DNA from 4 places in the Pantoea sp. X-Soil-TKNS-1280 genome. Region 1 is predicted to be linked to each of the others. Evidence: predicted binding sites of a transcription regulator. Region 1 holds the regulator's gene; each other region holds the start of a gene.

Region 1 (8,182 bases):
CCATCTTCCGGTGGGTTGTGCGACGGTGTGATAACAATGCCATCAGCCTGGGCACCACCGCGTTTGTTGTGCTCCAGGATGGCGTTAGAAATCGCCGGCGTCGGCGTATAACCGTTGTCCTGTTGCACAATCACATCCACGCCGTTAGCCGCCAGCACTTCCAGTACAGACAGAATCGCCGGTTCAGACAGCGCATGCGTGTCTTTACCGACATAGCACGGGCCAGTGATGCCGTTCTTTTTACGCTCTTCCGCAATCGCCTGAGCAATCGCCAGAATGTGCATTTCGTTGAAGCTCTGACGTCCTGCGCTACCACGATGGCCGGAAGTGCCAAATTTCACCGCATGTTCCGGATTAGCCACATCAGGCTGCAAAACGTAGTACTGAGAGGTTAATTGTGCAACGTTAATCAAATCGCTCTGCTGGGCGGGTTGCCCGGCACGGGGGTGATTGGCCATTGGCGCTTCTCCCTGACGCTTCAGTTTAAATGGTGCCGCAAACTTTCTCTGTCAGCTCCGGTGGGAACTGCATGGCTAACATGATGTGCTCCACCATGCTGCATTTGCGACCAGTATTGGTATTGGTGATCACCCAATACGGCGTGCCGGGCACGTGCTTCGGCTTAGTATGGGTGCCATTTTGCAACAGCGTATGCTCGTCACCCGCGAAATAAACACGGGTACGCCCCTGCAGTGACGCAGTGGCTTCAGCAAAGGCTGCGGGATCAAGACGATAGAGCGTTGACAAGACCAGCATGAAGCGGTTAACCGCCTTTTTTTGCTCCGCATACTCATCGGAAAGTAGCAGTTCACGTACCGCGCGAACGCGATCCTGCGGGCGCGGTTCGCTGCGCACTGGCTGTGATTCTTTTGCTGCAGCCTGAGCCACAGCAGGGGTTGCAGGGGCACTCTGACCGGCAGTGAACTTCAGCATGCGGCGCAAAATTTCGGAGGCGCTTTCGCCAATGTGCTGGGTGTGGCTGGCAATATAACGGTAGAGTTCTTCGTCAACTTCAATCGTTTTCATCTTTTTCCGTACGATTCTGGCAAATGACAGAACCACGCATTTCTGCAAAGGCCTTAGCAAAATCCTGCCGTGCAAAATGTGAGCGGGTTCTAACATGAGGATTATAAAGTTAAATCCCAGGCTGCCGATAGCGCTGGCATCGTTTCAGGGCAAAAGTCAGATAATGCCCTAATACCCACCTGGCTGGCTCCTGGACAGGTGGATCCATGATAACCTAAGCGAAGCTCACAACCGTAAGAACTTTGCCATGATTTTGAATGCCCGTCTGCAAACTGAACAATCTGCCCCCGAAGCTACCCCTATTCTGTTAATTCATGGCCTGTTTGGCAGCCTGGATAACCTCGGTGTACTGGCGCGTGGCCTGCGCGATGCCTGCCCTACCCTGCAGGTTGATGTGCGTAATCACGGCCTCTCCGGCCGCAGCGAAATCATGAACTATTCGGCGATGGCGCAGGATATTGTCGAAACGCTGGATGCCCAGGGCATCGATCGTGTCAGCGTCGTTGGTCATTCGATGGGCGGTAAAATCGCCATGGCGTTAAGCGCCATCGCACCACACCGCATTGAAAAACTGGTGATGATCGATATCGCCCCGGTCGATTATCAGACGCGTCGCCATGATGAAATTTTCGCCGCTATCCGTGCCGTAAGCGCAGCAGGTGTGACACGCCGCAGCGAAGCCGCTGAGGTGATGCGCCCCCTGCTGGATGAAGAAGGCGTGATTCAGTTCATTCTGAAATCGTTCCAGGACGGTGAATGGCGCTTCAATGTGCCGGTGTTGTGGGATAACTACACCACTATCTCCGGCTGGGAAGAGGTACCTGCATGGCCACATCCGGCGCTGTTTATCCGCGGTGGTGATTCACCCTATCTGGATAATCAGCACCGTGATGCGTTGTTGCGCCAGTTCCCCCAGGCACATGCGCATGTCATCAGCGGCGCCGGGCACTGGGTCCATGCCGAAAAACCTGAAGCCGTTTTGCGCGCAGCGCGCCGATTTTTTGTACTGTAAAAGCAAAAGCTTGCCGCGAACCGTTTAAGGTTGGCGTAGTCAGGGGCGCTGGAGTATGATGTCGCGCTAAAAATTTGCCACGGATGATTTTTTCACCGTGGCCGGGCCGATAATGTATAAATCGCGCAGCGCCTTTCCGCCGTTCGCGCCCACTCAGTTTTACAAATCATGGCAAAAGAACAGACTGACCGTACCACGCTCGATCTCTTCGCTGATGAGCGGCGTCCCGGTCGCCCCAAAACCAGTCCGCTGACGCGTGACGAACAGTTGCGGATTAACAAACGCAATCAGCTGAAACGCGATAAAGTGCGAGGATTGCGTCGTGTTGAGCTGAAAATGAGCAGCGAGGCCGTTGATGCACTCAACACCCTGGCTGAGCAACAAAACATCAGCCGCAGCGAATTAATTGAACAAATGCTGCTGGCGCAGCTCAAACTGTCGTAACAGGCGCAGACCGCACGCAGGAACAAAAGTCACGGCTTTACAAGTTCCGCCACTTTGCCCGGTCTGCTATCATTCGCTGTCATCACATATTCAATATCAGGATTTAAGAGGTCACTTAACCCATGGCAATCGTAGGCATTTTCTTCGGCAGCGATACCGGCAACACTGAAAACATTGCAAAAATGATCCAGAAACAACTGGGTAAAGACGTGGCCGAAGTGCATGACATTGCCAAGAGCACTAAAGAAGATCTCGAAGCATTCGATATTCTGTTGCTGGGCATTCCGACCTGGTACTACGGCGAAGCACAGTGTGATTGGGATGATTTCTTCCCGACGCTGGAAGAGATCGACTTCAATGGCAAACTGGTTGCGCTGTTCGGCTGTGGTGACCAGGAAGATTATGCAGAATACTTCTGCGATGCGATGGGCACCATCCGTGACATTATCGAGCCAAATGGTGCGGTGATTGTCGGTCACTGGCCGACCGAGGGTTACCACTTCGAAGCGTCCAAAGGTCTGGCCGATGACAAACACTTCCTTGGTCTGGCTATCGATGAAGATCGTCAGCCGGAACTGACCAACGAACGTGTTGATAAGTGGGTGAAACAGATTTTCGATGAGCTGCAGCTGAAAGACATTATCGAAGCCTGATCCCCTTTCCTACTCAATGTGGGCGCTGGCTCACATTGAGAATCGGAAATTCCTATAAAAATAATAGCCACGTTTTTTTAACTTTTACCTGCAAATCTGTAGAATACCCGTAACGGTCATCCGCTTATTCCTCTGGCATCAGAATGAGGCTGAGTGAAATGGAAACAAAGACCTGTACGATCCCCGCCGGCGTTAGCGACATTTTTCCCTACAGCCATTGGTGATTTCAGGACGTGCCCTTGGTTTTCATTTCACTGCTTGAGTTCTATAATGAGACGCAAATGAGAATGCGCGTGATCGACATTCAAGGCCCTGCGCCGCAAGTGACTAGCAAAGTAACAGGACAATATCCGCATGACTGACAACAACTCCGCATTGAAGAAGGCTGGCCTGAAAGTCACTCTACCCAGACTGAAAATTCTGGAAGTGCTTCAGGAACCCGAGTGCCATCACGTCAGTGCGGAAGATTTGTACAAACGCCTGATCGACATGGGCGAAGAGATTGGTCTGGCAACGGTATATCGCGTTCTTAACCAGTTTGATGACGCGGGTATCGTGACTCGTCATAACTTTGAAGGTGGCAAATCCGTCTTTGAACTGACGCAACAGCATCATCATGACCACTTGATCTGCCTGGATTGTGGCAAAGTGATCGAGTTCAGTGATGAGTCTATTGAGACGCGTCAACGTGAAATCGCAACACGTCACGGTATCAAACTCACCAACCACAGCCTGTACCTGTACGGCCACTGTGCGCTGGGAGACTGCCGCGAAGACGAGACGCTCCACGATAAGCAATAAAATGTGCTATGCAGTATGAAAAAACCGGTGCCTGGCACCGGTTTTTTTATTCCTGAGATTACAGAACCAGCGTTTCCTGCAGGTAACGCCAGCGCGGAATGGAGGTGGTGCAATCCAGCACCGCCAGAGAAATACGACTCTGGTTGTTGCCGTTCATCATCTGCAACTCACGATATTGAATGGTCACTTCCTGGCTTTGCTGTGAAATGATGGCATGTTCGCTGGTCGCGATACGCATCCCTTCCCGCTGACCACGCAACTGGCGGAACAACACCTCCATCGCATTTAAATCCAGCTGTTTACCCTGCGGGGTCACCATTTTGAAATCCGGGTGAAAATGCGAGAGAAACAACTCAATGCTGTCGTCAGTGCCCTCTGACTGATTAAAAATACGTTCTATAAGCTGATGTAAAACCACTACGCTGTGTTTGGCTTCCTGAGCGAGACTCGTCATTTTTTTTCCTTTTTCAACCCGCGGAGCAACGTCTGGGAGCGCATAGCCTACCTGAAATACAGTTTTTCACACTCGCAAATGGATTAATTTTACTAAAGTCAGATTAGTTGCAAATCCCGGTAACAAACGCATTTCACACCCCACAGCATAAAAGGTTGCCAGCCCGAAATTACAGCCAATAAAAAAGGGCGATTGCTCGCCCTTTCATGATGATATGGTGATAACGACAAAAAGGATTAATCGCCGATTTTCGCCCAGGTATCACGTAAACCGACAGTGCGGTTAAACACCAGCTTAGAGGGCTGTGAGTAAACGCTGTCCGCGCAGAAATAACCTTCACGTTCAAACTGATACGGCGCCAGCGCATCGGCGTCACGCAGTCCAGGCTCGACAAAGCCCTGTTTGATTTCCAGTGAATTCGGGTTAATGGTGGTGAGGAAATCCTCAGCCGCTCCCGGATTTGGCACGCTGAACAGACGATCGTAGAGACGGAATTCCGCAGGTAACGCGTGGATCGCGGAAACCCAGTGGATCACACCCTTCACCTTGCGGCCATCAGCCGGATCTTTGCTCAGGGTATCAACGTCACAGCTACAGTAGATGCAGGTGATATTGCCTTCTTCATCTTTCGCCACGCGCTCTGCACGGATCACGTAAGCATTACGCAGACGAACTTCTTTGCCCAGCACCAGACGTTTGTACTGTTTATTGGCTTCTTCACGGAAATCCGCACGATCGATCCACACTTCGCGGCTGAACGGCACATCACGCGTACCCATCTCCGGTTTGTTGGGATGGTTTGGCATGGTGATAATTTCTTCATGACCCGCAGGCAGATTCTCAATCACCACTTTCAGCGGATCGAGGACCGCCATCGCACGCGGTGCGTTCTCGTTGAGATCGTCACGAATGCATGACTCCAGCGACGCCATTTCCACGATGTTGTCCTGCTTGGTTACGCCAATGCGGCGGCAGAACTCACGAATCGAGGCGGCGCTGTAACCACGGCGGCGCAGACCGGAAACGGTCAGCATACGCGGATCATCCCAGCCTTCGACGATCTTCTCGCTCACCAGCTGCGTCAGCTTGCGCTTCGACATCACGGCATATTCCAGATTCAGGCGCGAGAATTCATACTGACGCGGATGAACCGGAATGGAGATGTTGTCCAGCACCCAGTCATACAGACGACGGTTATCCTGGAATTCCAGGGTGCAAAGCGAATGGGTGATACCTTCCAGCGCATCGGAAATGCAGTGGGTGAAATCGTACATCGGATAGATGCACCATTTTTTGCCGGTCTGATGATGTTCAGCAAACTTAATACGGTACAGCACCGGATCGCGCATCACGATAAAGTTGGATGCCATATCGATTTTGGCACGCAGACAGGCCTTACCTTCCTCGAAACCGCCATCGCGCATTTTTTCAAACAGCGCGAGGTTTTCAGCCGGGGTACGATCACGGTATGGGCTGTTTTTGCCCGGCGCAGTCAGGGTGCCACGGTATTCACGGATTTCTTCTGGTGTCAGCTCATCAACATAGGCGAGGCCTTTGTTGATCAGTTCCACTGCGTAGCTGTACAGCTGGTCGAAATAGTCTGAGGAGTAACAAACGTCTCCGCTCCATTCAAAGCCCAGCCATTGCACGTCGCGCTTGATGGATTCAACGAATTCCATATCTTCTTTCACCGGGTTGGTGTCGTCGAAGCGCAGATTGCACTGACCCTGGTAATCTTGTGCGATACCAAAGTTCAGACAGATCGATTTCGCATGGCCAATATGCAGGTAACCATTGGGCTCAGGCGGGAAACGGGTATGCACGCTGTTGTGCTTACCGCTCGCCAAATCTTCGTCGATAATCTGACGAATAAAGTTCGTTGGGCGGGCTTCAGCCTCACTCATCTCAAAATCCTCAAATACAATACGGGTGATTTGTACTACGAAGTAACGGAGTATGATCCACAAAGCGCAGGAGGGAAACAACCGTTTGTTGGCCGTTTTAAAACAAAAAAGGCAGGAATCGCTTCCTGCCTTACGGGTTCATCACAAGGACTTAGCCTTTAACCTCGTACAAACGGGTTTCACCTGCCACGACGGAACCACTCGCCAGCAGATTGAGGCCCGCGAAATCATCGCTGTTGCTGACCACCACCGGACTTATCATCGAACGCGCATGGGCGTTGAGGAAATCCAGATCCATCTCCAGCACCGGCTGTCCCGCCGCAACGGTCGCCCCCTCTTCCACCAGCCGCGTGAAGCCTTTGCCTTCCAGCGCGACGGTATCAAGGCCCATATGCACCACAATCTCGACGCCGTTGTCAGTTTCGAGGCAGAACGCATGGTTGGTGTTGAAGATTTTCACGATAGTACCGGCAATCGGTGCCACCACGGTTTTACCGGTGGGTTTGATCGCCAGACCATCGCCGACCGCTTTGCTGGCGAAGGCTTCGTCCGGCACCGCATCCAGTGCCACCACCTCACCACTGACCGGAGCCAGCAGCGTGGCTACCACGCGTTTTTCGCTGTTCAGCACCGCCTGAGGTTGTGCAGAAGCAGCAGGCTGAGCCGCCGCCACTGAGGCAGTCGCTGCCGCGGCCACCGGGCCTTTGGTCAGCACCGTTTTCATTGCCGTAGCAATGCTTTCAGCCTGAGTACCGACAATGATCTGCACGCTTTGTTTGTTCAGACGAATCACGCCAGAAGCGCCAAGACGTTTCGCCACACTGTCATTAACCTGCGAGGAATCTTTCACGTTCAGACGCAGACGGGTGATACAGGCATCGATATTGGTCAGATTGTCAGAACCACCTACCGCACCGATATAGCGACGGGCAAGGGATTCGGTCTGGCTTTCGTTGCTGCCACTGTGATCAACGTTGACGTCATAGCCATCAGTTTCATCATCAGCAGACAGTTCACGACCCGGCGTCATCAGGTTGAATTTCTGGATGGTGAAGCGGAACACCACGTAGTAGATGACGAAGAACACCAGCCCTTGTGGAATCAGCATCCACCAATGCACCGCCAGCGGGTTACGCGTTGACAGCACCATATCCACCAGCCCGGCGCTGAAGCCGAAACCAGCAATCCAGTGCATGCTGGCCGCGATAAACACCGAGAGACCTGTCAGTACCGCATGGATGACATACAGCACCGGTGCCACGAACATAAAGGAGAATTCCAGCGGTTCGGTGATACCAGTGAAAAAAGCAGCAAAGGCAGCTGCCAGCATGATACCACCGACTTTGGCCCGGTTTTCCGGACGAGCGCAGTGATAAATCGCCAGCGCTGCTCCCGGCAGACCAAACATCATGATCGGGAAGAAGCCAGCCTGGTAACGACCAGTGATACCCGGAATACCGGTACCATTGGCGATGGACTGCGCGCCACCAAGGAATTTAGGAATATCGTTGATACCGGCAACATCGAACCAGAACACCGAGTTCAGCGCGTGATGCAGGCCAACCGGAATCAGCAGACGGTTAAAGAAGGCATAGACACCTGCGCCGACGGAACCCAGCTTCTGAATCTCCTCACCAAAGCTCACCAGACCATTAAACACCAATGGCCAGATATACATCAGGATGAAAGCAACGAGGATCATCAGGAAGGAGACAAGGATCGGTACCAGACGACGGCCGCTAAAGAACGACAGCGCCTTAGGTAGCTCAACATGGCTGAAGCGGTTGTACACTTCCGCCGAGATAATCCCCACCAGAATACCGACAAACTGGTTTTCGATTTTGCCGAATGCAGCAGGCACTTGATCGACAGGTATTTTTTGAATCAT
Region 2 (8,182 bases), 640 kb from region 1:
GCATGAAGCGGGCGTTGATGGTAAGGTATCGGCGAAGACCGGTTCGCTGCAGGGCGTCTATAATCTGGCAGGATTCATTACCACTGCCAGCGGCGCGCGCGTTGCCTTTGTCCAGTATCTGTCCGGTTATGCTGTTCCGCCGGAAGACCAGAAGACACGCCGCATTCCGCTGGTGCGTTTTGAAAGCCGCCTCTACAAGGACATTTACCAGAACAACTGATGAAACTGTTAATCGTTGAGGATGATGCGCTGCTGCAATCGGGCCTGGCCCAGGCATTGAGCGCCCAGGGGTACGCCGTGGACTGTGCCGCCAGCGCCGCAGAAAGCAATGCCTTGCTGCGCAGTGGCCAGTACAGCCTGATCGTACTGGATCTCGGACTGCCCGATCGTGACGGTGCTGCGCTACTGCGTCAGTGGCGTCGCGATGGCATCGCCGTACCGGTACTGATTCTCACCGCGCGTGATGCGCTGGAAGATCGGGTGGATGGACTGGATGCCGGTGCCGATGACTATCTGGTGAAGCCCTTTGCCCTGGTGGAACTGCAGGCACGCGTGCGGGCATTGATTCGCCGCTATCAGGGCCATAGCGACAACCTGTTGCAGCAGGGTGACCTCACTCTCAACCTCAGTTCTCAGCAGGTACTGCTGGAGAACCAGCCGCTGGAAATCACACCGAAAGAGTTCGCGCTGCTAACCCGTTTGCTGATGCGCGTCGGGCAGAATGTGCACCGCGAAACCCTGCAACAGGATCTCTACAGCTGGAACGATGATCCCGGCTCCAACACGCTGGAAGTCCATATTCACAATCTGCGCCGCAAACTCGGCAAAGATCGTATCAAAACCGTGCGTGGCGTCGGTTATCGGCTGGAAGAACGTGAATGAATAGCATGCGTCAGCGCTTGCTGATTATGCTGGCGCTGATTTTGCTCACCTGCCAGATCATGAGCGCCGTCTGGCTGTGGCACGAAAGCCGCGAACAGATTGGCTTTCTGGTGAATGAAACGCTCACCGCCAAAGCACGTAACGATCACGTCGAAAACGAAATCCGCGAAGCCATTGCCTCACTGCTGTTGCCGTCGCTGGTGATGGTGTGCCTGACGTTGCTGTTCTCCTTCTGGGCCATCAACTGGATTATCCGCCCGCTGAAGTTGTTGCAAAGCAGCCTTGCCCATCGCTCCGCCGATAATCTGGCCCCACTGCCGCTCTATTCCGAGATGGAAGAGATCGTGGCGGTGACCACCTCCATCAATCAACTTTTGTCGCGCCTCGATCATACGCTGCAACAGGAACGCCTGTTTACCGCTGATGCCGCCCACGAGCTACGCACACCATTGGCCGGACTGCGCCTGCATCTGGAGCTGCTGCAACAGCAAAACGTACCGCAAAGTGAAATGCTGGTGGAACGTATCGATCAGCTGATGCACACGGTTGAACAATTACTGATGCTGTCGCGTGCTGGCCAGGCGCTGGCTGGCGGTCACTATCAGCAGCTGCACTGGCAACAGGACATCATGCAACCATTGCAGCCGGAGATGGCCGAACTTTACGCGCAGCGTCAGCAACAATTGTTCTGGCCGCAGGGCACGGATGTACCGCAACAGGGTGAGGCGGTTTTGCTGCGTCTTATGCTGCGTAACCTACTGGAAAATGCCTCGCGCTACAGCCCGGAAGGCAGTGAAGTGCAGGTGTTGTTACGTGAAGAAGAACAGCAGGTGATCGTTGAAGTGTGGGATCAGGGACCAGGCATTGAAGCCAGTGCGGCAGAGGAACTGACTAAGGCCTTCCGACGTCGCGATCAACGCTACGGTGGCAGCGGTCTGGGTCTGAATATTGTGCTGCGCATTGTGCAGATGCATCACGGCAGCCTGGAACTGGTTAACCGGAAAGACGGCAGCGGACTGATTGCCCGCTGCCGTTTGCCTCATCATCTCAATTAGAATTGCGTGTTGAGGCTCATGTAGTAAGTACGGCCTGAATCGTTGTAGGTGTTCGCACCAGCACCATACAAATACGCGCCGGTCGTCGCGTTGCCGGTAGTCTGGGCATTACCCTGACGCCAGTGACGCTTGTCAGTCAGGTTGTCGATACCCAGGGTGACGCTAACATACTTGTTAATATCGTAGGTGCCGCTCATGCCGATAATGGAGTATGGGCTAACCTGATCGGTGGCGCTGCCAGTAACCGGATTGCCATGATAGTCATACTTCTTAGGCACTTGCTTGCCATACCAGGTAAAGGTGGTTTGCAGCGACAGATCTTCTGTTGCCTGCCAGCTCAGCGTCGAGTTCAGGGTATATTGCGGGATAATCGACAAACGGTCGCCGGTCTCTTTGTTCTTACTCTGCAGCATATACGTGTAATTGTTATTCCACGTTACGGTGTCAGAGAACGGGATATTGATGGTGCCTTCCAGCCCTTCAACCACCGCTTTCGGTACGTTTTCCCACTTGTAGATGTTGGTGGTGCCGTTAGAGGCGGTACCGGTTGAGACCATACCCGCTTCGATTTTGTTGCGATAATCGTTACGGAACCAGGTCAGACCGGCCTGATAGCCTTCGTGTTTCCACTCCAGACCAATCTCTTTGTTGATGCTGTTTTCTGCTTTCAGGTCTTTATTACCCTGCAAATAACAGGCGCTGGACGCATCAGCACAACCCTGACCGTTGCTGTACAACAGATAGTTCGGGTTGGTCTGATACAGGCTCGGCGCTTTATAAGCACGACCAATCCCCATCTTCAGCGTGAAGTCATCACCCAGCCCTTGCGACAGGTTCAGTGACGGGCTCCAGTTGTTGCCCACAATCGAGTGATGGTCGAAACGCAGGCTCGGCGTCAGCATGGTGCTGTCCGTGACTTCCATGTTGTCTTCGGCAAACAACGAGAAGATTTCAGCCTGGGAATACGGGCTGCGTCCGGTACTCGAGATGCCCGGCACGCTACCGTAGCTGGCTGCCTGGGTGGTGGAAGAAGGATCCTTCATACGCTGCTGATTCCACTCAGTGCCCAGCGTTGCGGTCTGGTTAATCAACCATTCAAACGGAATGCTGACTTCACTGTGCAGCATAATGTCGTCGAGCTGGATGGTGTTAAAGCCGCTGTTGGAGAAGATCCCTTCGGTCCCGCCCGCCAGGCCTTCATTGATACGGGTGTTACGGGTTTTCTCGTAGCGTCCCCAGGTACTGGTACTGACACCGTTGTCCCAGGCACCGGTCCATTTCAGCGAGATGTTCTGGCGATACAGGCGGTTGGTTTCATCACCGTACAGGCTTTTCACCAGCGTGCTGGTGTTGGTGTTCTGCGTATCACCGGCATAAAGGTTACCCTGACGGCTGTAGCCTGCCTGCAATTCGAGGGTTTGCATCGGCGCAAACGCCCAGCTCAGTAACGCATTGATATCTTTGTTGACGGAACCTTCGCGTCCAGCCGGATAGCTGCCCGCATAAGTCCCGGTACGGTCTGCAGCATGGCCTTCGTTGATATCGTAGGCATCCGCCTGAGTTTTGGCTAAGCCACCGTACAACCGGAAGTTGAAGTCATCACCCAGCGGCCCTTGCAGGCTGAAGTTGGTGCGTTTGGTTGCGCCTTCATCTTTGTGCTGCGGTACGTTGAAATAGCTGTTCCAGGAACCGTGCCATTTCTGATCGGTGTATTTCTTGGTGATGATGTTCACCACGCCACCCGCCGCGCCATTGCCGTAGCGCACCGCGGCCGGACCACGAATCACGTCGATATGGTCGATCAGCTCTGGCGGTACCCAGTTGGTATCACCGCGCGTATCACGCTCGCCACGCCAGCCAAGGCGTACCGAGTTACGGCTGGTGATCGGCATACCATCAACCATGATCAGGGTGTTTTCCGGGCCCATACCACGGATATCGATCTGGCGATTGTTGCCACGCTGGCCACTGGTGGAGTTACCGGTCAGGTTAACGCCTGGCATGGTGCGGATGATTTCAGACACATCGCGCGCTGGCGGATGCTTTTTGATTTCATCGGCGGTAATGGTAGAAACGCCTGGAGCCTGCAACGTTTGCTGCTGGGCGGTCACCATCATGGTGCCCCCATCAACGGAAGCGGCGTCTGTGCTGGTAGTCGTGCTGCTGGAGGTCTCTGCTGCCCAGGTGGTACCGGAGAGAAGCCCCAGTTCAATCAGAATGGCTAATGATAAACGCGAATATTTTTTCATTTTTTCGTTCCTGGATTGCCAGCAAACGTAACTGGCGCGCCGGTGAGAAAGTCACAATCCTTTATCGTCGCCCTGTCCCAAACCTGGCAGTGCCATCCGTCGCGCATCCCTTCCTTTATGAGAAAGGTGACAGGCGGAACGAGCGTGCTCATTTATGAGCGGAAACACCCTATTGCAAATGCAAATAATTATCAATAGTATTATCTGTAACCTTTGTGAAAAGATCCTTGAGTAAACGGCGACTGGCAGCACCTATGACCTGGCTAAACGAGATAACCGGCAGTGAAGCCTGGTGGCAGGAGCAGCAACGTAAAGGCATCCCGTATGTCGAGGGAGAGGTGGATGGCGCATGTCAGGTCACTTTCTTCTGGCGCGATCCGCAGGGCAATGAAACGCAGTCGCGCACACAGCGAGTGTGGATCAACATCACCGGCGTGACCGATCACCACCAACACCGCCCCCCACAATCTTTGATACGTGTCGCCAATACCGATGTCTGGTACTGGCAGACCCTCCTGCCAGCCAACTGGCGTGGCAGTTACTGCCTGATGCCCGATAAACAAGCGACCGATTTCGCCGGGGATGCCGACATGTATGCCCTGCGCAACTGGTGGCGCGATAAATTCCCGACTGCCCAGGCCGATCCGCTCAATACCCTGCGTGGCTGGTCTGGTGGGCGTGGCATGGGCGTTTCTCCCCTGCATCTGCCACAGGCCCCTAATCAACAGGTATGGCGCGCCATTGATGAAGGCCGAGCCCCTGAAATCGCCTTACAGCAATATCGCTGGGACAGCACCTTACTGGGCAACAGCCGTTCCGTCTGGCTGTACTGCACCGGCGCGGCTGAACCCCGGCAGCGACCACTGGCCATTTTGCTTGATGGGCAGTTCTGGGCGCACAGCATGCCGATTGCCGGTCCGATGCAACAACTCACCGATCAGGGCACGCTGCCTGCGGCGGTGTATCTGTTTATCGACATCATCGACCGCGAACATCGCAGCCGCGAGCTGCCGTGTAATGCCCGGTTCTGGCAAGCCTTACAGGAAGAGTTGCTCCCTCAGGTGGCACAGTGGGCACCTTATCGGCAGAACGCTGACAGCACCGTGGTGGCCGGGCAAAGTTTCGGCGGACTCGCCTCGGTATTCGCCGCATTGCACTGGCCACAGCAGTTTGGCAATGCCATCAGTCTGTCCGGCTCCTTCTGGTGGCCGGAGCGCGGTAATGCGCACGGCTGGCTGATCCAGCAGCTGGAGCAGGGTCTGGCACCGCGTCAGCCACTGCGTTTCTGGCTGGAAGCAGGCAAACGTGAAGGGCTGATTTTGCAGGCTAATCAGCAATTGCAGCAGTTGTTGCAGGCGGCCGGTTATCAGGTGGATTACCAGCCGGTGGAAGGTGGACACGATGCGCTGTGCTGGCGTGGTGGTCTGCTGGATGGCCTGCAAGCGCTGTGGCGCAATCCGACCCCGCATTAAACAAGCAGGAGCCGACATGGAACATCGCAATCCCTTTGACGATCCGCAGCAGGATTGTCTGGTGCTGTGCAATCCGCAGCAACAATACAGTTTATGGCCCGCGTTCAGCGCCCTTCCCTCTGGCTGGCAAACGGTGTTTGGCCCACAGCCGCAACCCGCCTGCCTGAACTGGCTGGAACAGAACTGGCAGGATATCCGGCCGCTGACGCAGGACACCAACCGGAGCGACAATGTCTGAATCCCTGATGAACCGACACCTCACCGAACAGCAAACCCTGCCGCTGGTGGCGGCCCAGCCCGGCATCTGGATTGCCGATCAGCTGTCCCGCCATCACAACGCCTATGCGGTCGCGCACTTTATTGAATTGCAGGGTGATATCGATAGCGCCCTGCTGTGCAAAGCGATTATTGCGGGTATGCAGGAAGCAGATACGCTAAACATGGCATTTGGCGAGGTAGACGGTGAGGCACTGCAATGGCCGCAGGCGCAGAACTTTAGCCAGCCGCAGCTCATCGATTTGCGTGCAGAAGCCGACCCCGCCGCCAAAGCCCGCGCCCTGATGCGCGCCGATATGAACGGCGATTTGCGCGTGCTGAGCGGCGCACCGCTGTATCATCATTGCCTGTTCCGGCTGGGTGAGCAGCACTGGTTCTGGTATCAGCGTTATCACCATCTGGTGGTGGATGGGTTCAGTTTTACCGCCCTGACGCGCCGCATTGCCAATCTTTACAGCGCCTGGGCACAACAGCAGTCGCCGGAACCCACGCCCTTTATTCCCTTTAGCGAGGTGGTGGAAGAGTATCAGCGCTATCAGCAATCCACTTCCTTCACGCGTGACAGCCAGTTCTGGCGCGAAAAAGGTGCCAGCCTGCCTGCACCCGCCTCACTGTCGCCCCAGCCGCTGGCAGGACAAAGCGCCAGTACCGATTTGCTGCGTCACAGCCTGACGCTGGATCGCGCCACCTTCCAGCAGCTGGTGAGCCAGCATCCTCAGCATAGCGCCGCCGATCTTGCCTTCGCGCTGGTGGGGCTATGGCTGGCCCGCCTGAGCGGGCAAAACGATTTCTCCGCGGGTTTTATCTTTATGCGCCGTATCGGTTCGGCTGCGCTGTGCGCCACGGGTCCGGTGATTAACGTGCTACCGATGGCGATCCACTACGATCCGGCACAACCGCTGGCTACGCTGGCGAATCAGTTGGCCGGTGAAGTGAAAAAGATGCGCCGCCACCAGCGCTACGATGCCGAACAGGTGATGCGCGATCTCGGGCGTCTCGGTGATGGCGATCCGCTTTATGGCCCGGTGATCAACCTGAAGATGTTTGACTACCAGCTGGATTTCGCCGGTGTTGAAGGGATTACCCATCAGCTGGCATCCGGCCCGGTACGCGATCTGGAAATTGCCATCTACATCAGCGAACAGGGTGAACTGACGCTGGAGCTGCTGGCGAATGCAGCACGCTACAATCTGCCCACCCTGCAACGCCATAGCCGTCGTTTCGCCTTATTACTGGCGCAACTGGCGGCAGATCCGCAGCGCCCGTGCGGTGAGCTGGATCTGCTGACGGCTGAGGAACATCGCCAGCTGACTGATATCAATCACACCGCGCATCCGCTCCCGGCGGAAACGCTGGCATCGCTGCTGGCCCGGCAGGCCGCGCGCACCCCGGATGCCCCGGCACTGGCCGATGCGCAGCATCAGCTGAGCTATCGCCAGATGCAGCAGCAGGTCTTTGCGCTGGCGCAGCAGTTAAGTGCCGCTGGCGTACAACGTGGTGACATCGTGGCGGTGGCTTTGCCGCGTTCAGTGCAGCTCTCGCTGGCGCTACAGGCGATTGTTACACTGGGTGCCGCTTATCTGCCACTCGATACCGGTTATCCCGATGACCGTCTGCAATTGATGCTGGAAGACGCGGCACCCAAAACCCTGATGACCTCGGCCTCGCTCTCTGCGCGTTTTGCGGCCATTGCGCCGGTCAGCCAGTTGCATTTCGATACGCTCTCTCCGGAGCTGAATGCCCCTGCTCCCATCAGCGCGCCACAACCGCAGGACGGGGCTTATATCATCTATACCTCGGGTTCTACCGGGCGTCCCAAAGGGGTACTGGTCGGCCATGAAGCCATCGTCAACCGTCTGCTGTGGATGCAGGATCACTACCCGCTGCAAGCTGATGATGTGGTGCTTCAGAAAACCCCGAGCAGCTTTGACGTTTCGGTGTGGGAATTCTTCTGGCCGCTGCTGGTCGGCGCGCAGCTGGTGATGGCTCCGCCGGAAGCTCATCGCGATCCGGAAGCGCTGCAACAGTTGTTCGCACAACATAAGGTGACCACCACCCACTTTGTCCCCTCCATGCTCGCGGCCTTTGTGGCGGCCTTGCAGGACGATGCAGCTATCAGCAGCTGCGCCAGCCTGCGCCGCGTCTTCTGTAGCGGCGAAGCACTGCCGACCGACCTGTCACGCGAGTGGGAGCAGCTGACCCGGGTGCCGCTGCACAATTTATATGGCCCGACGGAAGCAGCGGTGGA
Region 3 (8,182 bases), on a different replicon from region 1:
GCTCTGCTGGGGTTTATTGTGGCGCTGGATGGCGATGGCGCAACGGTATATATGATTGTCCTGTCAGCATTTATGCCGATATATGAACGCGTTGGTTTATCTAAATTGAGCGTTGCCTGCCTGCTATTGCAATGTACCGGGCTGGGTAATATGTTTCCCTGGGGTGGCCCTACCGCCCGTGCTGCTACGGCAGTCCATGCCGATGTCGCCACCTTATTTGTTCCCATGTTATTACCGCTGCTGGCTTGCGTGGTGTGGACCTTCGTGATGGCGTGGCTGCTGGGCCGCAGTGAGCGCAAGCGCATAGGTTTTGCTGGCGGGTCATCGGCGACGATTAGCGGCCTGCAGTTTGAAGAAAAACCCTGTGTAGCCTGGCGCTTCTGGTTTAACTGGGCGCTGACCATTGCGCTGATGACGCTGCTGGTGATGGATGTGGTGCCAATGGCGTACCTGTTTATGCTGGCAACGGCGATCATGTTTGTCGTTAATTACCCACAGCTCAGCCAGCAACAGGAGCAGATGGCACGCCATGCGCCAGCCATTCTCGCCGTGGCCGGTTTAATCTTCGCCGCTGCGGTGTTTACCGGGATCTTCTCCGAAACCGGCATGGCAGATAGCCTGGCAAGCGCGATTGTGAATGTAATTCCCCCGGCGCTCGGTCCTTATCTGGCCGTAATTACTGCGGTGATCAGTATTCCGGTGACCTGGATGGTCTCCAACGATGTGTTTTATTTCGGCATGCTGCCGGTGCTGGTTCAGGCAGCTGGACATTATGGTATCGAACCAATTGAAATGGCGCGCGCCGCGCTAGTGGGCCAGCCAGTACATATTCTCAGCCCGCTGGTGGCCTCAACTTATTTACTGATTGGTATGCTGAAGCTGGATTATGCCCAGGCGCAACGTTTCACTCTGCGCTGGTCATTTATTACCTGTCTGGTATTACTGCTGGTTGCACTGATTACCGGATGTTTCCCTTTTTATCGTGATGCTTAAATAGTCCCCATGTAGCCAACGAGATATCAGGTTATAATTTCATTGCCTGCTGTCTCGTTATTTTCAAGACAATTCTGCATACACGACAATATTTTCTTTTGTGTCATTTTCCCGTAGAATGCCCTTTTTTTCATGTGTAAGACAATAATCAAGGGTTTTTTATGAGCGATGCACTGAAGGCATTGAACAATCTTCGCACACTGCGTGCACAGGCACGAGATGTTGAGGTTGAAGTTTTAAACGAAATGCTGGAAAAGCTCAGCGCGATAATCGCCGAACGTCGTGATGAAGCGGCTGCGGAAAATGCCGCGCTGCGTGAGAAAGAAGAGAAGCTGGCACTGTATAAAGAGATGCTGCTTAACGACGGTATTGATATTTCTGAACTGGCGCAATTAACCCAGGGCGAAAGCAAACCTAAAGCGAAACGCGCACCACGTCCGGCCAAATATAAATTCACTGATGAAAATGGTGAAGAAAAGTTCTGGACGGGTCAGGGTCGTACGCCATCGCCAATCAAAAGCGTCATTGATGCTGGCGGTTCGCTGGATGATTTTCTGATTTAACAGTAAAGGAGAGTGTCCATGGCACTCTCCTTTATTAGTATTACCCGTTCCTTTTTGCTGGCGTTACCATCAAGCGGATAGCTGTTAGACACCTTCAGCAGCATCAGCATCAGTCACTGCCTTATTTTAATGGGTTACTGACTCAATACGTCCACTGGTTGTCGGGGCGATGTTTTTACCCGGCGACGGTTTCAAACAGCAGACCGCGCAACCAGCGGTAACCTGCATCACGGTGAGTTCGTTCATGCCAGGCAACATTTTTGGTAAAACCCGGAATCGCCAGTGGCGGAGCAATCACCCGCAACCCTTCGGTATTCACCGCTAACCTGCGCGGCACCACAGCAATCAAATCACTAACCCGCAGAATCTCCGGCAACACCAGAAAACTGCTGACCGATAATGAGACACGACGCTTTTTCCCCTGCGCTGCCAGCGCGTCATCGGTGACACCATGAAACTGTCGGCCGTGATAAGACACCAGAGCATGATCAAGGGAACAGAAATCGTCGAGAGTGATGCCGTTACCCTGCGCTGCCGGATGGTCGTGGCGCAACAGGCAGACATACTCTTCATCATATAGCGCGCGGGCATGTAAATCTGGTGGTGTGGTGTCCGGTGTAATCAACGCGATGTCGATATCACCACGCTCGAATTGAAAAGCCAGTTGATCATTATTTACGGGCACGACGGCAACTCGAATACCAGGTGCGAGTTTACGTAATGCTTCCATATAGGGAACCACAACGGCACGCAGTGCGTAGTCGGTCGCGGCGATGGTAAAGGTCATCTCTGCACTGGCCGGGTCAAACGCTTTAGGTTGTAGCAGCCCGTTAACTTCAGCAAGGATCTGTTTAATCGGCGCAGCCAGTTCCAGCGCCCGCAGCGTTGGCACAATGCCGCGTTGCGTACGGGTAAATAACGGGTCGTCAAAACACTCACGCAGTCGGGTTAGCATGCCACTGACCGCAGGTTGTGTCAGCGCCAGCCTGTTGGCCGCACGCGTCACGTTACGTTCATCAAGCAATGCATCAAGTGCTTTGAGCAGGTTGAGGTCCATGGTTCTGATATCAATTGACATGATGGCTATCGCAAAAACTAATGGTGAAATTTATTTCAGCACGGACTGTGGTATTCGGCAAGCACAGCTGTTATTACCTGTGATGATGACTGAAATCATAAATGCCGATAATGCTGATGGGAGCCAATACCCCATACTAGCGAATCAGATACTTCAGTCGCTAAGGAACCATGATGTCTGCTAAAAAAATACTGTTCGTGCTCACCAGCCACAACAAACTGGGTTCGACCGATGGCGTAACGGGCTTCTATCTTCCCGAATTAACTCATCCTCTTGAACAGCTGGAAAAAGCCGGTTTCAGCGTAGATTTTGCTTCAATTAAAGGTGGCAAGCCGCCGGTGTATGGCGTTGAGCTGGATGATCCCGTCAATGCGCATTACTGGCGAGATGAGACCTTCCAGTACAAGCTGGCGCATACCGCGGCACTGGAGCACGTGGATGCAGCGCTATACGCTGGGGTGTTATACGTGGGTGGACATGGCACGATGTGGGATTTTCCTGAGAGTGCAGCGGTTCAACGCGTGACTCGCGAGATATGGCAGCACCATGGCGTGGTAGCAGCGGTGTGCCATGGCCCTTCCGCGCTGGTCAATGTCACGCTTGATGACGGCGAGCTGCTGGTCGCGGGCAAGCAAGTCAGTGCCTTTACCGATGAAGAAGAACATATTGTGCAGCTGGAAAACGTCGTACCGTTTTTACTGACCAGCAAATTGCAGCAGCAGGGAGCGATTATTGCTGGTGCTGCTGCATGGCAGGATCAGGTTTCGGTAGATGGGCGTTTAGTCACCGGGCAGAATCCACAGTCAGCTGCCAGTGTGGGTAAAGCAATAGTTAAAATATTACAGGGATAATGTTCTTCTTATTTCTCTCTGATGTCTTTAACGTCAATCCCGGTGCGCACGCCGATTCGCGCCCCGCAGTCATTCGGTCGGCGTCATGCCGACCAGCTCAATAATAGCTGCTCTCGCCATCTGCTTAATCTAATGCGAGCAGAGGAGCCTGGGTTGTGATGTCGCCATAGTTAAGTATGTTGTAATTATACTAGTCATTTCCCCTTCTCAGAAACCTGTAAGCATCAAGTCACCGCAAGGATAGGCTACTTATTAACCAAAAAAGGAGAAAAAAAGGAGATTCCCCATCACTGATATACAATGATAATCATTCTCATTATCATGCGTATTTACTTACAAGTGTTAACAAAACAGGGAGAATGATTAAGTGAATGCAACCAAATGTAACCAAAGGCATCCCATCGCGTTGCTTTTGGCCGGGCTGTTGAGCACGTCAGCTTACGCCGCCAATGAGGAGCCCACCGAAAAACTGGCTGACGATGAATCGATGATTGTCACAGCGGAAGAAGAACTGAAACAACAGCCTGGTGTTTCAACCATTACTGCGGAAGACATTCAAAAAAGCCCCCCTGTTAACGATTTATCCGACATCATTCGCAAAATGCCAGGTGTCAATCTCACCGGCAACAGCGCCAGTGGCAGCCGTGGTAATAATCGTCAAATCGATATTCGTGGGATGGGACCGGAAAATACATTGATCATGATAGATGGTGTCCCTGTCACCTCTCGCAACGCCGTTCGCTACAGCTGGCGCGGCGAGCGTGATACCCGTGGCGATACCAATTGGGTGCCAGCCGAAATGGTGGAACGTATTGAAGTGATTCGTGGACCGGCCGCTTCCCGTTATGGTTCCGGTGCCGCAGGGGGGGTGGTGAACATCATCACTAAACGCCCAACGAATGACTGGCATGGTTCACTGTCTCTGTTCACCAATCAGCCAGAAGATGATAAAGAAGGTGCCACTAAACGCGCCAACTTCAACCTCAGTGGCCCGCTGGCCGGTGATGTATTGACCATGCGCCTGTTCGGAAACATCAATAAAACCGATGCCGACGCTTATAACATCAATACCAATGAAAACGGATCCTATGCAGCAGGCCGTGAAGGCGTACGCAATAAAGACATCAACACGGTGTTCTCCTGGAAAATTACCCCATTGCAAGTTGTCGATTTCAGCTACGGCTACAGCCGCCAGGGTAATATTTATGCCGGGGACACTCAATACAGCAACGGCAATATCAGTCCTAATGGCCTGGTGGAATCGCTCTACGGTGATGAAACCAATCGCATGTACCGCCAGAGCTATGGTCTGGCCTGGAATGGCATCTGGGATTGGGGTACGTCAAAACTCAATTTCAATTATGAGAAAACCAACAACACACGCCTGCAAGAGGGTTCGACAGGTCGCGTTGAAGGGATGATCAACAGCGATAGCTACGCTACCAGTCGTCTTGAAAGCTATCGCGCTGGGGGAGAAATCAACTTCCCGGTACAGTTGCTGGTCGATCAAACGGTCACATTAGGTGCAGAATGGAATCGTGACGAATTAAACGACCCTGCCTCAATGAGCGCAACCGATCAATCCGGTGTAATTATTGACGGCGTATCAGGCGACCCATCTGCACGCAGCAGTAAAAATAGCGCCACCATCAGCTCGCTGTTTTTTGAAGATAATATTGCCGCCACCGACAGCACCGAAGTTATTCCGGGCTTACGCTTTGATTATCACAATAAGTTCGGTGCTAACTGGAGTCCGAGTCTTAATATTTCGCAAGGTCTTGGCGATTACTTCACCTTAAAGGCGGGTATTGCGCGCGCATTTAAAGCACCGAATCTTTATCAGTCCACCGAGGGGTATCTGCTTTCCACGCGTGGCAATGGTTGTCCGGTAGGTCTCACCACGGGTAGCTGTTATTTATTAGGTAATGAAAACCTCGATCCGGAAATCAGTGTCAATAAAGAAATCGGTATCGAATTTAATCATGATGGTTATATCGCCGGGATTACCTGGTTCCGTAATGATTACAAAAACAAAATTGTCGCGGGTGATGACCTGGTGGGTTATGCCTCTAACGGCTATAACGTGTTACGTTGGGAAAATGGTGGTAAAGCGATTGTTGAAGGCCTGGAAGGAAATCTGACGATTCCGCTGGTGCGCGATACGCTGGAATGGCGCACCAACGCAACATATATGTTCCGTTCAGAAAGCAAGAAAACAGGTAATCCGTTGTCTGTTATCCCGGAATTTACCATTAACTCGCAGCTTGACTGGCAGGTTACCGAGAAGCTGGATGCCAATATTAACTGGACCCAGTATGGCAGGCAGAAACCCCGTCAATATGCTGAAATACGTAATGAAGTCGGTGCAATTTCTAATCGGGAAATTAGTCCCTACTCCATCTTCGGTTTAAACATGAATTACGATATCACCAAAAACCTGCGCGCCAATGCAGGGATCAACAACCTGTTTGATAAACGTATATATCGTGAAAATGATGGCGCATCGACCTATAACGAACCAGGCCGTGCTTATTATGCCGGATTAACCCTGTCGTTCTGACGTGATTCACCACCCTGCCAGCACTGCGCTGGCAGGATATTTTCCCAATCAGATTTATTTATCTGAAGGATGGGAGATGATGTTAAGCTCGATTGCCAGACTGATAGCATGCTTTGCATTCTTAACACCCAGCTTTCTGACAATATTTCCCATATGAAATTTTACAGTACTGACGGTGATATTAAGTATGCGGGCAATTTCAGGGTAAGTTTTACCGGTACTGCTCCAGTAAAGGATCGAGTTCTCACGAGAGGATAAGGTACTTTCTGCAGTCTGTTGAGGCTTATTTTCTTCACGATAAAGATGAAGCAACATCTCATGGGTGTCAATTAAAAGTCCCTGAAGATCATTTTTATGCCTTTTAACCTCTTCATTAATATCAGCCATTAAAAACTTATTAATATACAATGACAATACTGCCAGATTATTATTCTGATCATGAAGAACAAACGTTTGACCACTAATAATATCATAATAAGGCTTTACCGCACTGAATATCTTGTCTATGGTCCATTGAGAGTTAATCTGCAGACTTTCATCCCAAATAAGTGGAGAAACACGATTTAATGCATTAATAATAATAGGATCTATGTATTGATGTTTATTCTTAAAGTAAACATCGGTCCAATACTCCGGAAAGTCAGTGACGATAATCATATCGTCTGCGTTCCTTTTATTCATAACCCCATACGCGTAATTCATCTGACCATATTTTGCCAAGTTTTTTTCTAGATGATTCTTTATAATTTCATTTTTTTTGGAATCCGAAAAAAAACCTCTATTCATTTACTTATTCCTCGGAGCTGACTGTCCAAAATTAAATATTCACTTTCGATAAAGTAAAGTAACCTATAGTGCTATAGTATAGCAGATATTTCTCATGACCCAGCAAGAAGAAACGTCTCTTTTTGTATGAGAATCAGCTTAGCATAGGCTGTAAATCATACATTATCATTCATGCCATCACTAATTAACTGAAAACAATCAGTTTTCAATATCCAATTTTCATAGCTTTAGCCCTGCTCATTGTGGTTCTCGCCAGATTGGATACAATTCAGGAAATCCCTCTATAATAAGCGGCGCTCCTGCATCACGATAACCAAATCGTCTGACCAAGGTACGGGTACTATAAGTTGTACATTCGGCATAGCAAGGTAATTTTTCCTTATCAAGAATAATATTTAGGTGACTAAATAACTTAGCCACTATTTCGCCCCCTCTGCACAAGCGTGAAACCGCAACAGCGAATACATAATAATGTGATGGTGTACGTGGATGATAGTCGTCCAGCCCATTCATAAGTGCCGACACTGCCATATAATCCTTTCCGCATTCCTGACGCAGTTGACTATAAATTTGAGCATTATCATCTGCGGTCATTTTCATCAATTCAGGACCAAAATATACCAAAGCACCCGAATTATTTTCGGTAACAAGAATACCACCAAACTTTTGGGCAAGATCAACGTAAACGCGAAAAAACCCCAACAACGCCTTCATACGTTGCTCCCGATAAGTGCCGGTAAATACAACTTTGAGTACTGGGTCGTTATAGAACTCAGAAGCCAGAAGATCACAGACTATGTCCAGATCTGAATCCTTAGCATGTCTACATTCCATGTTTATACCCCTGAATATTTATCACTGGTATCGTCGCTGGAGAGACCCTGTTCAAAAAAGGCATCATTTCGCTGCAACGCCTCAACAAGACTATCAATTGCTGAGCGCGTAACGTGTGGCATCACCACAATATGTGCCAGGTCCCCTCTGCTACTCAGGTGGAATTTTTGGAATATCTCTTTTCCGGGGCGGGTAAAAACCACCACCAGCGACTGTGGACCCCGTTCCACGCGGAACGATGGATGAATAACTTTGATGGTGGTTAACTGTTCATACGCATAAGCGGCCAATTGCTCGCACTGCGCAGCAATCCGACTCTGCATCGGCTGAGATACGGTATTCACCATATACCAGAGAAATAATGCGGACATACCATTACGCGAACCACACAATGTTGTATCGGGAGAATGAATATATTCAGGCAGCGTGGCGGGCTGCATCCGGTATTTTTCTTTCGTCATATAGATTCCGGATGCAAAGGGAGCGCCATACCACTTATGGGAACTCATTACGATAG
Region 4 (8,182 bases), on a different replicon from region 1:
GGTATTGTGTTCACCGGACGCATAAGTTCAAAACCGGATAATTCATCGCCAGATCTGACGTTAATAACCTGCGTCCTGATACCATACGAGGAAATTTCATCCGTTATTGACTCAATAAATGCTCTTAATCCTTTTTTAATCGCATAACTAATTGCAACACCACCCGGCATTTTTTTATCAATTGGTGCTGAAATTAGAATAATCTGCCCTTTTTTTCGTTTTCTGAAAAATGGGATTAATGCACGAACTAACAGGATAGGCTCATTGATTCCTGAAATAAGTGCATAATTAACATCCAGTGAAGTCATCTCTTCGGTGGACTGAACTACATTATGACCATCGCATAATATCACCCCATCCACTTCAGACCCACGTCCAAAGACAACCTTTAAGCAACTGATTATATTTGCATTTTCGTAACTGCACATTTCCTCAGCCATGAAATTATCAGGATATAAAGAGGTTAAGTCTGTAACATTTAAATAATTTTTGACAATAGCCGTAACATGATGCCCTTTATGGAGCAACTGCCTGGCAACCTCTTTTCCCGTTCCGGCTTCAACACCGGTTAAGATCCAGTTCATAAGTTTTTTCTATATTTAACTTTTGTAAAGTTTTGAATAGCGTTTTGTAAGCCTGCGTTATCAAATACCATAAGTTAGCAGGCGAACTATTTATGAAATTGTGCTCTTTTTGGCTTTTCTCAGTATTAATTTTATCATTTACCCGATTGTGCCTTATTTGTATTAGCAGATTTACTAAAAATGCTTTCAATGTTAGAAAATTTATCGCCGGGTAACTTTTCCCGCGCTCATACAAAAACAAGCAGTGGTTTATACGAGGAATAAAATGAAAACGCCTATTAGAAAGCTTTCTTTAGCTATCGCAGGGTTTATTGTTGCAAGCGCAGCACATTCTGCTGAAGTATATAACAAAGATGGTAACAAGTTAGACATCAACGGCATGGTGGTTGGTGAGAACTATATCAGTAATGATAAAAGTGTTAACGGTGACCAATCCTATATGCGTTTCGGATTCAGAGGCGAAACCCAGATTAGCGACCAGCTCACTGGTTATGGTCAATGGCAGGCGCAATGGAACCTGAATCAGACTGAAAATCAGACCAATCAAATGTATACCCGTATTGGTTACGCAGGTCTGAAATACGGTAATTATGGTTCATTCGATTACGGTCGTAATTCCGGCATCATGTATGACGCATTCAGTTATACCGATATGCAGCCTGAGTTCGATGGCCTGACCTATAACTCAGACCAGTTCCTGTTCCACCGTGGTAATGGTCTGGCGACTTACCGTAATGATAATTTCTTTGGCCTCGTAGATGGCCTGCATTTTGCCCTGCAGTATCAGGGTAAAAATGATGGCGGCGGTGAGCCGGGTGTACGTGATGTGCTGCGCCAGAATGGCGATACCTTTGGTATGTCAGCATCGTATGACATCGGCGCAGGCTTCAGCATTGCTGGCGCATTCATGAGCGGCGACCGTACCAACGAGCAGAACAGCCTGACCAGCGGCATCATGGGTCATGGCTCGAAAGCCGAAGCCTATACTGGCGCGATTAAATACGATGCCAACAATGTTTATCTGGCCGTGATGTATGCCCGCGCCTATAACGCATCCCGCTTTGGTTCTGCGTCTTCAGACGACAGCGCCTATGGTTACGCGAACCAGTCCGATCTGTTTGAAGCCTATGCGGGCTATACCTTTGATTTCGGTTTAGTACCGTTCATTGGTTATAACCAGACTCGCGGCAAACATCTGGGTGCCTCTGCTGATGGCAATACCTATGGCAACCAGGATCTGGTGAAATTTGTTGATATCGGTGCGACCTACAACTTCAATAAAAACATGAATGCGTATGTCGACTACCAGATCAACCTGATGGATAGCAGCGAGTTCTCTCAATCTGCTGGCATCAGCACCAGTGATGTTGTCGCTGTGGGCATGGTGTATCAGTTCTGATGATTATCGGGCGAGGAGATCCTCGCCCGTATTTTCCCTGATCATCCCTTTTTGAAGTAATTTTGCGGTGTTTCCCCCATCGCCTTTCTGAACATGGTGATGAAAGAGCTGGAACTTCGATAGCCGAGTTCCGTCGCTATGGTGGCAACCGACATCCCCTGCGCCAGCCGGGTCATGGATTCCACCAGCCGTAACTGTTGTCGCCATTGGCCAAAGGTATAACCGGTCTGTTTGATAAACAGCCGACTCAGCGTTCTGTCGCTGGTGCCGATGCGATCACCCCATATTTCCAGTGATTCATTATTTGACGGTGCCTGCATCAGCGCCTTACAGATTTTCTGGAGTCGTCGATCTTCGGGAAGAGGCAAACAACCCTGCTGCAGTTCCTGTGCCTCGTGTAATCCTCTTAGCAACAACGGCACAATCATTTCGGAGAGAATATAAGTTTCCTGTCGGCGCTCTTTCACCATTTCCAGCACCAGTTCACGCAGAAGGGAAGAAACCAGCAAAACACAGCATTCTTTTCTTTCATGACGCCATACATCGGGTTCAATATAAATACTGTGCATCAGGGCTTCACCGGATGCATACAGTTCATGACCGGTACGGGGTAACAATAATAATCCGCGATTCGGTCCCAGCGTCCAGGAGCCCTGGCTGGTGATCACGCTGAGTACGCCACGGGTGGTGAAAATAAACTGTAATTGCTCGTGAGAATGCCACGCCTGCCGATCGCCGTTCCGGTATTCATAGGTATTAGCGATCACCGGACGGGACTGCTGCTGATATTGTCCCTGCGAAAAGTAATGCCATGTCTCTTCCACACTATCTCCGCTTATTGACGGCAAATTCCGCCAAAACATGTCTGTTTTGCAAAACTTATTGGCAATACACCCTAGCAGCCCATCTGATATGATTCAATATGAAAATAAAAATGATTTTCATTCTTGTTTGCATACGCAAACAACATAGCGACATCTTCGTTTGAATCGGAATTGATGAAATGAAATCTTCGGAAATTTATGGGGCTACCTGCGTCATTTCACCTGCATCAGGGAAATATCCACTGTTAATCACTTTATTACTTCCGGTGGTGGCTCACGCTACGCAGCAACAAACCACCCAGGCGGATCAAAACGTCATGGAGGTTAATGCACAGGACTTTAAAGAAACCGGTAACGGACCGGTGTACGGTTATGTTGCTCATCAAAGCACGGCCGGAACGAAAACTGACACGCCATTGATTAAAACGCCCCAGGCGATCTCCGTCGTCACACGGGATCAGATGTCTCTTCAGAATGTCCAGAGTGTTGCCCAGGCGCTGCGTTACACCTCCGGTATTGCGTCGGAACAGCGCGGGGCGAATACGGATTCACTGGAATATCTCTATGCCAGAGGTTTTTTAATCGACGAACTCTGGAATGGCCTGTATACCCCCGGCCCGTCCGGTGGCTTCGGCTATAACGTGACCAGCTTCGATCCCTATATGTTTGAGCGTATCGAAGTATTACACGGTCCCGCGTCCGTCCTTTATGGGCAGGGATCGCCGGGCGGCGTGGTGAATATGGTCAGCAAGTTACCGCAGAAAAATCAGCTGAATGAGGCAGGCGTACAAACGGGCAGTTATGGTCGTGCTCAGGGCTTTGTTGATGTTGGTGGCGCGCTGAATAATGACCAGACTGTGCTCTACCGCATCGCAGCAGACGGCTTTAATACCAGCAGCCAGACTGATTTTGTTAAGGAACGCCGCTTTTCCATCGCGCCCAGCCTCGCCTGGCAAATTAACGACGACACGCATTTCACGCTATACGGTAATTATCAGACCGACCCGGATGCCGGATATTACAATTCTGTCCCCATTAATGGGGACATCAAAGTGCCACGCAGCCTGAACCCTGGCGATCCCAGCTTCGACAGCTTCCGCAAGACGCAAGGTGCGATTGGTGAAGAGTTAACTCACCGATTTAATGATGTCTGGTCAGTGAAACAAAGCTATCGCTTCCTGCGCAACAGCCAGAAATTACAGTATGTCGGGAATGACGGATTTAATGCTGATGGGAAAACCCTGAATCGCACCGCCTATCTCAACTATGGCGATGTTGACGCGCATACGCTCGATAATCAGGCGCTGGCAACATTCACCACCGGTGCGGTGTCTCACAAGGCAACGTTTGGCGTAGATTATCAGCACATCCGCTTCAGCCACTGGTTTTACAGCGCAGCCGCACCGTCGCTGAGCATCAGTAACCCGCAATATGGGCAGACGATCCCTACCCCCAATTTCATGTACGCCACCTCCACAGAGGCGACGCTGGAGCAACTCGGTGCTTACGGACAGGACCAGATTGATGTCGGTAACTGGTCGTTTTTATTAGGCATGAGGGAAGACTGGACCAACAACAGTACGCATTCCTTTAAAACGCAGGAGACACAGTATCAGTCGGCCCGCGCGTTTACCTGGCGTACCGGTGCGGTTTATCAGTTTGCTAATGGTATCGCCCCTTACATCAGCTACTCACAGTCTTTCCAGCCTCAGTTGGGAACGGATTATGAAGGTAAGGCGTTTACACCGTCGAAAGGCGAACAATATGAGGCTGGCGTCAAGTTCCAGCCGAAGCACAGCAACAGCTTCATTACGCTTTCTTTGTTCCAGATAAATAAAACCGATGTCCAGACCAGCGATCCCGAACACTCAGGTTTTAGCGTATTGACCGGTGAAGTCAGATCCCGGGGAGTAGAAGCCGAGGCACACGCCAGCCTGACAGACCACTTACAGTTAATCGGTAGCTATACCTACACCGACATCACCAATACAAACAGCAACACCGCACAAGGTAAAGCCCCGGTGGGGATTCCACATAATACCGGCTCGCTGTGGGCGGATTACACCCAGTATTCCGGAGCACTGGCGGGCTGGCAGTTCGGGGCGGGTGTACGTTATATCGGTGGTTCTTACGGTGATACTAACAACACCTTCAAAACCTCCTCTGCAACTTTAGTGGACACCGCACTACGTTATGATTTGGGCCAGCTCAGTTCTTCACTGGAAGGGTGGATGGCGTCACTGAACGCCAGCAATCTGTTTGACCGACACTATATTGCCAGCTGTACCGGTCAGTCTTATTGCTACTGGGGTGCGGGCCGCATGGTCCTGGCGGGTATCAAATACCAATGGTAAGTTCCGGATGCGCATCAGTCGGCCGACGTAATTTTCTACGGCTGTCTGCCTTGCTCGGGCTGCAATTCACGCTGGCACAGGGAAGTGCTGCTGAGGTGCCTCCCAGCGGGAGGCGAATTGTCGTTCTCGACTGGATGCTGACAGAATCCCTGTTGCTACTAGGGATCACCCCTATTGCGGTAGCCAATCCCGATGGATTCCGACAGACTTTTCACGCCGTGACATTACCTGCGGCGGTGGCTGACGTTGGGTTGATTTATCAGCCTAATCTGGAGCTGCTGACGTTATTACGCCCGGAACTGATCATTATCACACCGGCTCATGGCGTCATCGCTCCGCTGTTGCAGCGCATCGCACCCATTCTTAACGTGGGTGAAGCCGATTCCTATGGACGATACTCCTTTGATCAAGCCAGTGCGGCATTGATGACTTTGGGTCATTTTTTCAACCGGGTGGCAATTGCACAGGCAGTGATTTTCAGGGCGCAGCACCTGTTCGAAACCGCCCGCAAACGCCTCGCGATGCTGCCGGGGGCGGCACAACGAAAAGTGTTCATTGTACAATTTATTGATGAAGCCTTCGTCCGCCTGGCGGGTGCCGGCAGCTTGTACGGTGATTTGCTTGCCAGGCTTGGGGTGACTAACGCTTGCCACGCACCCACCGCCGTCTCTGGTTTCGCCACCACCGGCTATGATGCGCTTTACGCTGAACCTGAAGCTTTGTTGATCGCCTTTTCGCCGATGCCCCTCTCCGTCAGGCTGATGTTGCAAAATAACCCGGTATGGCAGGCGCTGCCTTTTCGGCAGCCCGGCCACCATCTTTTTATTCCACCCGCACCGGCCAATGGCGGCGTGATGTCGGCAATAGCGTTCACTGACGCACTGGCCTGCGCCATTACCTCGGCGGCCAGCAGCCATGCCGGACCACCATGATCCTGGGTAAATTCATGAAGCGCCCTGTCGCTATTTTCATCATCTTTATGATCTGCGCGCTGGCCGCTGCGCTTTTCTGGCTCAGAGTGTCCCACTATCTGCCGTTATCGTTATGGTACGCCGCCCTTGTAACCCCCAGGCCCGATAGCATCGGGGGGCTTATTTTTCTTTATAACGATCTGCCACGCCTGGCAATGGCCGGTATCTGCGGGGCCGGGCTGGCTTTTTCCGGCGTGGTCAGCCAGCAGATGTTGCGTAATCCACTTGCGGAACCCATGACGCTGGGCATCGCCTCAGGGTCTTATCTGGTCCTGTCGTTAGTGACGGTATTCTTCCCGGCCCTCTTCATCGTCGGAAGAGAATGGATTGCTTTTGCCGGGGGCGGGCTGGCGCTGTGTTTTGTCATGCTGATTGCTTTGCGTCAGCGCACCTCGGGGGTCTCCCTGATTCTGGCAGGAATGATACTGAACCTGTGTTGCAGCGCGGTCGGGGTCATACTGGCGATTCTGTACTTCCGGCAATTAAGTTTTATGGCGCTATGGGGTGGTGGCTCTCTGGCACAGTATGACTGGCGCAGTACCACGCAACTCTTCCTGCACCTGCTGCCTTGTATTGGGTTTTGTCTGCTGTTTGCCCGGCCAATGGGCATCTATGGAACCGGAGACGTTCAGGCAAAGAACCTGGGCATTTCTGTGCCATGGCTGCTGGCGGCGACGATGGGTTCGGTGTTGCTGATCACTGCGCTGATTGTCAGCTCTGTGGGCATCATCGGTTTTGTCGGTCTCGGCGCACCGCATCTCGCGCGTCTTGCCGGTGCCCGTCGATTACGGGATCGCCTGTTGTGGGCATCAGTGCTTGGCATGGTCCTTCTGTGGTTAGCCGATGAGCTGGCACGTCGCCTGTCCGGGCTGTCAGGGCTGATGATCCCGGTAGGTGCGGTCACGACTTTACTTGGCGCGCCAGTGATACTGGGTTATCTGTCACGCGCTAAAACGTCTGTGATACCGCGTGAAACTCGTGTGCTCCCCGCTATGACGGTGCCCGCAGAGAAGAAAAAGTCCCCCCTGGCGCTGCTGACTTCTAATCTGGTATGCCTGCTGGTGCTGAGTCTGGTCTTCCTGGTGCTGGGGAAAGGGTTACATGGCTGGCAACTTGAATTTCCCTGGCATTCCACCTCCCGGGTCTCGCTGCGCCTGATACAGCTCACCGCCGCCATTTCCGTCGGAGTATTGCTGGCGATTGCCGGTGGTACCATCCAGAACCTGTCAGGAAACACGATGGCCAGCCCGGACCTGCTGGGGATCACCGCCGGTGGCGCGCTGGGGATCATTGCCACCCTTTTTCTCTCGCCAGCCAATACGGGCAATATCGTGATTGGCTGTGCCCTGGGTTGCGGCGCGGTGCTACTGCTGTTGCTGCTGCTCGGCCGCCGTTCGCACTATGCCCCGGAGACGCTGCTGCTGGCAGGTGTATCACTGACGCTTATCCTGCAAGCGGTATCGACCGTGGTGATGGCGAGTGGTGACCTGCGCGTCATGCAGTTGTTTAGTCTGTTAATCGGTTCCACTTATAGCGTCAGACCGCATCAGGCTGAAATTGTGCTCCTCGCGGCTATCGCTCTGGTTGCTATCCTGCCACTGATTCAACGCTGGCTGGTGATATTGCCGTTGGGCACTCAGGTTGCTTACGGGCTGGGCATCAACATTCGCTTTGCACGCCTGGTGTTATGGCTGCTCAGTGCGTCAGCCACTGCCATGGCGACGATGATCGTTGGGCCTTTATCCTTTATCGGTCTGGTTGCGCCGCATATGGCCAGAATGCAGGGAGCGGATAAACCGCTGCCCTTTCTTCTCACCTCCGCCTCTTTTGGCGCGTTGCTGATGCTGGCTGCCGACTGGATTGGTCGCTGGATGCTGTTTCCCAGGGAAATCGCTACCGGGGCGATTGCGTCCCTGACTGGAGGGATCTATCTGGTGATTATTATGCTGCGGGGCCGCAGGGCAGCCTGACCTTATTTTTTCGCACCGTAGATCTTTCGATAGACCGTGGGTGTCAGACCGGTCACCTTGATAAAGGCTCTGCGCATCAC

What was found. Region 1 encodes Fur, which represses iron uptake genes when iron is present. Its sites were predicted from a motif close to ATAATAATGAGAACNACTATCAA; they were not measured.
Region 2: the regulator Fur is predicted to act here: its motif matches at 4,365-4,387, upstream of fes (enterochelin esterase).
Region 3: the regulator Fur is predicted to act here: its motif matches at 3,786-3,808, upstream of AC6I8X_RS20865 (TonB-dependent siderophore receptor).
Region 4: the regulator Fur is predicted to act here: its motif matches at 2,906-2,928, upstream of AC6I8X_RS25505 (TonB-dependent siderophore receptor).

Annotation. Positions count from the first base shown of each region.
Region 1 is NZ_AP035962.1:1,251,038-1,259,219, reverse strand. It holds gene pgm (phosphoglucomutase (alpha-D-glucose-1,6-bisphosphate-dependent)) at 1-458, opposite strand, end outside; gene seqA (replication initiation negative regulator SeqA) at 484-1,026, opposite strand; gene ybfF (esterase) at 1,274-2,038, shown strand; gene ybfE (LexA regulated protein) at 2,207-2,482, shown strand; gene fldA (flavodoxin FldA) at 2,605-3,135, shown strand; gene fur (ferric iron uptake transcriptional regulator) at 3,490-3,936, shown strand; gene AC6I8X_RS05830 (hypothetical protein) at 3,995-4,390, opposite strand; gene glnS (glutamine--tRNA ligase) at 4,627-6,294, opposite strand; gene nagE (N-acetylglucosamine-specific PTS transporter subunit IIBC) at 6,446-8,182, opposite strand, start outside.
Region 2 is NZ_AP035962.1:610,568-618,749, reverse strand. It holds gene dacB (serine-type D-Ala-D-Ala carboxypeptidase) at 1-220, shown strand, start outside; gene pmrA (two-component system response regulator PmrA) at 220-882, shown strand; gene pmrB (two-component system sensor histidine kinase PmrB) at 879-1,937, shown strand; gene AC6I8X_RS02765 (TonB-dependent siderophore receptor) at 1,934-4,186, opposite strand; gene fes (enterochelin esterase) at 4,441-5,658, shown strand; gene AC6I8X_RS02755 (MbtH family protein) at 5,675-5,896, shown strand; gene AC6I8X_RS02750 (enterobactin synthase subunit F) at 5,889-8,182, shown strand, end outside.
Region 3 is NZ_AP035963.1:182,393-190,574, reverse strand. It holds gene AC6I8X_RS20885 (CitMHS family transporter) at 1-993, shown strand, start outside; gene AC6I8X_RS20880 (H-NS family histone-like protein) at 1,155-1,556, shown strand; gene AC6I8X_RS20875 (LysR family transcriptional regulator) at 1,732-2,634, opposite strand; gene AC6I8X_RS20870 (type 1 glutamine amidotransferase domain-containing protein) at 2,808-3,485, shown strand; gene AC6I8X_RS20865 (TonB-dependent siderophore receptor) at 3,853-6,045, shown strand; gene AC6I8X_RS20860 (helix-turn-helix transcriptional regulator) at 6,100-6,831, opposite strand; gene AC6I8X_RS20855 (N-acetyltransferase) at 7,069-7,545, opposite strand; gene AC6I8X_RS20850 (pyridoxal-dependent decarboxylase) at 7,668-8,182, opposite strand, start outside.
Region 4 is NZ_AP035965.1:53,112-61,293, reverse strand. It holds gene AC6I8X_RS25520 (SDR family NAD(P)-dependent oxidoreductase) at 1-584, opposite strand, end outside; gene ompC (porin OmpC) at 850-1,983, shown strand; gene AC6I8X_RS25510 (AraC family transcriptional regulator) at 2,025-2,807, opposite strand; gene AC6I8X_RS25505 (TonB-dependent siderophore receptor) at 2,987-5,161, shown strand; gene AC6I8X_RS25500 (ABC transporter substrate-binding protein) at 5,212-6,093, shown strand; gene fhuB (Fe(3+)-hydroxamate ABC transporter permease FhuB) at 6,108-8,102, shown strand; gene AC6I8X_RS25490 (GlxA family transcriptional regulator) at 8,105-8,182, opposite strand, start outside.